One region of the Luteimonas sp. A478 genome, then DNA from elsewhere that is predicted to be linked to it. Evidence: predicted binding sites of a transcription regulator. Region 1 holds the regulator's gene; the other holds the start of a gene.

What was found. Region 1 encodes HrcA, which represses chaperone genes, less so after heat shock. Its sites were predicted from a motif close to TTNGCACTCNNNNNNNNNGAGTGCNAA; they were not measured.
Region 2: a site for HrcA is predicted at 1,194-1,220, ahead of groES (co-chaperone GroES). Genes of this name have one in related genera too.

The regions. Positions count from the first base shown of each region.
Region 1 is NZ_JBSVRF010000001.1:444,278-446,671, reverse strand. Features, by position in the region: gene dnaK (molecular chaperone DnaK) at 1-106, opposite strand, end outside; gene grpE (nucleotide exchange factor GrpE) at 244-780, opposite strand; gene hrcA (heat-inducible transcriptional repressor HrcA) at 856-1,917, opposite strand; gene recN (DNA repair protein RecN) at 2,081-2,394, shown strand, end outside.
Region 2 is NZ_JBSVRF010000005.1:186,941-189,334, forward strand. Features, by position in the region: gene groL (chaperonin GroEL) at 1-798, opposite strand, end outside; gene groES (co-chaperone GroES) at 855-1,145, opposite strand; gene ACW7G3_RS11370 (AsnC family transcriptional regulator) at 1,597-2,070, opposite strand; gene ACW7G3_RS11375 (D-amino acid dehydrogenase) at 2,207-2,394, shown strand, end outside.

The DNA.
Region 1 (2,394 bases):
TGGTGCGGTCGCCCTCGCTGTTCTCGATGACCTTGGCCTTGCCGCCTTCCATGATCGCCACGCACGAGTTGGTCGTGCCCAGGTCGATGCCGATGATTTTTGCCATGAATGGTTCCCTCTGGATCCTGAATTCTTAACTGGAGTGGGGCGGCAAGGCCGCCGATGGGTTTTATCTGGGGGCGGCTGGCCGGGCTTCAAGTCCGGAGCCGGCTTTGGCAGGGCTTTTCTCCCCGCGAAACCGGCTTATGACGGCGCCACGACCACCATCGCCGGGCGCAGCAGGCGCTCGTTGAGCACGTAGCCCTTCTGGAACAGCTGGACCACCGCGCCGGGCGGGATCCCTGCCACCGCAGCCATGCTCATGGCCTGGTGGTGCTCCGGGTCAAACGCATCCCCGGGGGCCGGGGCCACCTCGGTCAGGCCGAAGCTGGCAGTCACCTTGCCGAGCTGACGCAGGGTCAGCTCCACGCCCGCACGCAGCGGATCGTCTTCCGTCGCGCTGGCCAGGCCGGCCTCCAGGCTGTCGAAGACCTGCAGCATGTCGGCGAGCAGTCGCTCGTTGGCGAAGCGGCGGGCGGATTCGACCTCCCGCGCCATGCGCTTGCGCTGGTTTTCCAGGTCGGCGCGCTCCAGCAGCGTCTGGGCTTGCAGCTGCTCCAGCTCGGCCTTCAGCATTTCCACCTGTTCCTGCAGGGACGCGGCCTGCTCCCCGTCCTGCACCCCACTTTCGTCACCCGGACCGTGCCGGGTGTCCTTGTCCTTTGCGGATTCCTGGTTCATTTCTGGTCCCGTGGCGGTCGTTTTGCCGCCGTTGGCGGAGCAATGGGGTCCGCGTATGAGGGATTCAAGGCCCAGTCAGTCGCCCCGGGCTCTTTCCAGCGCGGCGCCAAGCGCTCCAGCAGTGGCCTGCACCACCGGGATCACCCGGTCATAGGCCATCCGGGTCGGACCGATCGCGCCCAGGACGCCGAGCACCTGTCCGCCAGCGCCGTAGCTGGCGGTCACCAGCGATACGCCTTCCAATGGCGCAAGCCCGGTTTCCTCGCCAATGAAGATGCCCAGGCCGGGGGCCTTGGCGGTGCGCTCGAGCAGTTGCAGGATCTCGCGCTTGCTTGAGAAGGCCTCAAACAGCTCCCTCAGCCGTTCCAGGTCGGACAGGTCCTGCAGACCGATGAGACGGCTCTGTCCGCTCACCACCATATCCTCGTCATCGCTGCTGAGCGCCTGTTCGGCCAGCTCCACGGTCTGGGCCAGCAGCGCCTCCATTTCGCTCCGGGCTGTCCTCATATCGCGCACCAGGGCAGCGCGGATATCGGCCAGTGACATCCCCGCGAAGTTGGCATTGAGGTAATTGGCCACGCGCTCCAGCTCGCCGGGCTCCCAGTTGCGGCGGGTCTGGATCAACCGGTTCTGCACTTCATGATCGGCAAAGACCAGGATCGCCATCACCCGCTGCGCGTCCACCGGCACGAAGTCGATGTGGCGGAACGCGAAGCGCTCGCGTCGTGGCACGCTCACTACACCCACGAAGCGGGTCATGGCGGAGACCAGTTCCGAGGCGCTGTCCAGCAGTGTTTGCGTCCCCGCACCGGTGGCAAGCCCACTGCGCAGCCTGGCCTGCTCCGCTTCGGGCAGCGGCTTGAGCTGCAGCAGCGAATCGACGAAAACCCGATACCCCTGCGCCGTGGGCACGCGACCGGCGGAGGTGTGCGGGGCGCTCAGGAACCCAGCCTCCTCCAGGTCGGCCAGGATATTGCGGATGGTCGCCGGACTGACTTCCAGCCCCGAGTGACGCGACAGGGTCTGCGACCCCACCGGTTCGCCATCACGGATATGGCGCGCGATCAGGGTGCGCAGCAGCTGCCGCGAACGCGGGTCAAGATCATGTCCGGACGGGGCTTCAGTGCGAGGGCTCATGCCGCCAAGATATACCGTCCCGCTTGAGCCGGTGCAGCCAGGTCCCGGAGATCGGCCATGATCAGCCATCCGCCCGCAATCGCAGGCGCTGCGACCGGGCACCGCGATCCTGTGCACACCGGGCTTGGCCGCGGGGCGCCCTGCACTGCACAATCATGCCGATATGCTGACCCATCTCTCCATCCGTGATTTCGCCGTTGCCAGCGCTACCGAAATGGAATTCGGGCCTGGGCTGACGGTCATTTCCGGCGAAACCGGCGCCGGCAAGTCCCTTCTGGTCGATGCGCTCGGTTTCCTGTCGGGGCTGCGCGCGGACAGCGGCATGGTCCGGCACGGCGCCGCACGCGCCGAGCTGAGCGCCGGGTTCGAGCTGGCCGATGCCCCGGGCGCGGAGGCCTGGCTCAAGGAGCACGAATTCGACGAGGGCGGGGCCTGCCAGCTGCGCCGCACGCTGCGTGCGGACGGCGGATCGCGTGC
Region 2 (2,394 bases), on a different contig from region 1:
GGTGTTGACCACCAGGGTCGCCAGGGCTTCGCCCTCGACTTCCTCGGCCACGATCAGCAGCGGCTTGCCGGCCTTGGCCACGCCTTCCAGCACGGGCAGCAGGTCACGCACGTTGGAGATCTTCTTGTCGTGCAGCAGGATGAACGGATCATCCAGGTCGGCCGACATCGACTGCTGGTTGTTGATGAAGTACGGCGACAGGTAGCCGCGGTCGAACTGCATGCCCTCGACCACGTCCAGCTCGTTGTCGAGCCCTGAGCCTTCTTCAACGGTGATCACGCCTTCCTTGCCGACCTTCTTCATCGCGTCGGCGATGATGGTGCCGATCGACTCGTCGGAGTTGGCGGAGATGGTGCCGACCTGGGCGATCGCCTTGTCGTCGGCGGTGGGCTTGCTGATGTTCTTCAGCTCTTCCACTGCGGCGCGGACGGCCTGGTCAATGCCGCGCTTGAGGTCCATCGGGTTCATGCCCGCGGCGACGGCCTTGGAGCCCTCGCGGATGAAGGCCTGGGCCAGCACGGTGGCGGTGGTGGTGCCGTCACCGGCATTGTCGGAGGTCTTGGAAGCAACTTCCTTGACCATCTGCGCGCCCATGTTCTCGAACTTGTCCTGCAGCTCGATTTCCTTCGCTACGGACACGCCATCCTTGGTGATGGTCGGGGCGCCGAAGCTCTTGTCGAGCACGACGTTGCGGCCCTTCGGGCCGAGGGTTGCCTTGACGGCATTGGCGAGAGTGTTGACGCCGCGCACCATCTTCGAGCGCGCGTCTTCACCGAAACGGATTTCCTTGGCAGCCATTTGCTAACTCCGGAATAAATTCTGTGATTGGGGGATGTCGGAATCGCCGGGCTGGATCAGCCCAGGATCGCCAGGATGTCGTCTTCGCGGACCACCAGGTATTCGGTGCCCTCGAGCTTCACTTCGGTGCCGCTGTACTTGCCGAACAGCACCTGGTCGCCGATCTTGACCTTGGGGGCGCGCACGTCGCCGTTGTCCAGGGCCTTGCCGTCGCCGACGGCGACAACTTCACCCCTGATCGGCTTTTCGGTCGCGGAATCGGGGATCACGATCCCGCCGGCCGACATCTTTTCTTCTTCGGTACGCTTGATGACCACACGGTCGTAAAGCGGCTTGATATTGCTCATGTCGATCCTCGTCAAGTGATTGATCGGGTTGGGATTTGGGCGGCGATATTAGCACTCTGCCCGGCAGAGTGCCAAAGCCGTGGACAGCACAGACCCGGTGAGCCGGGCGTGGTCAGGAGATGGGACCTGGTTTTTTCTTTTCAAGGGCCACGACCGGAAATTTTCCGGTCCTTCGTCTGACATCGGGGGGGACACGAGGAACAGCGGTTTCTTCGCTTGGGCGTGCGGTGACCTGATCGGCCCCGCCGCGGCCGGGAGGCCTTCGCTGCTCATGTCCCCCGGCCTCCGCCTGCGGCGGATGCCTCCTCCTTTACTTCGCTGCGAAGGCCCCCCGGCCACGACGGGGCTCGCTTGCGGAGACATCTGAAGCCACACGACGTCGGCTTTGCTTGCCCCGGCGCCCCGCGTGGTCTCAGCCCCGCTCTCCCGGAATGGGATGAAGAAAGCGCAATCAATCCTCCAACGGCAGTTCCAGCGTCTCCTTCACCTCCTCCATCACGATATAGCTGCGTGACTCGCGCACATACGGCAGGGTCAGCAGGGTGCTGCCCAGCAGCTTGCGGTAGGAAGCCATCTCCGAGATCCGCGCCTTGATCAGGTAGTCGAAGTCACCCGACACCAGGTGGCACTCGAGCACGTGCGGCAGCTTCAGCGCCGCGCGGCGGAATTCCTCGAAGATATCGCCCGACTTGTAGGCCAGGCTGATCTGCACGAACACCAGCAGCGCCGCTTCCGCCGCCTGTGGCGCCACGCGGGCGTGGTAGCCGGTGATCACCCCGTCGCGCTCCAGGCGCCGGACCCGCTCCGCGCAGGGAGTGGTAGACAGCCCGACCCGCTCGCCCAGCTCGGTGAAAGGGATGCGCCCTTCGCGCTGCAGGATGCGCAGGATCCTGCGGTCGATACGGTCCAGACCGCGCTTGGCCATACAAGCCTCCTCCAAAAGACGTGTTCCCGGGATTATTCACCACAGAACCCAGAACAAATGGGGAATATCACTGCCCCGTCGCAAATATACTGGATGGTCCAACTGCATAGTCACCATTACACGAGAGTAGATGAGCATGCGCATCCTGGTTCTGGGTTCTGGAGTAGTCGGCGTTACCAGCGCCTGGTACCTGCGTCAGGCCGGGCACGAGGTGGTCGTGGTCGACCGCCAGCCCGGGCCGGCGCTGGAAACCAGCTTCGCCAACGCCGGCCAGGTTTCACCTGGCTACGCTTCCCCTTGGCCCGCGCCGGGCATCCCCGCCAA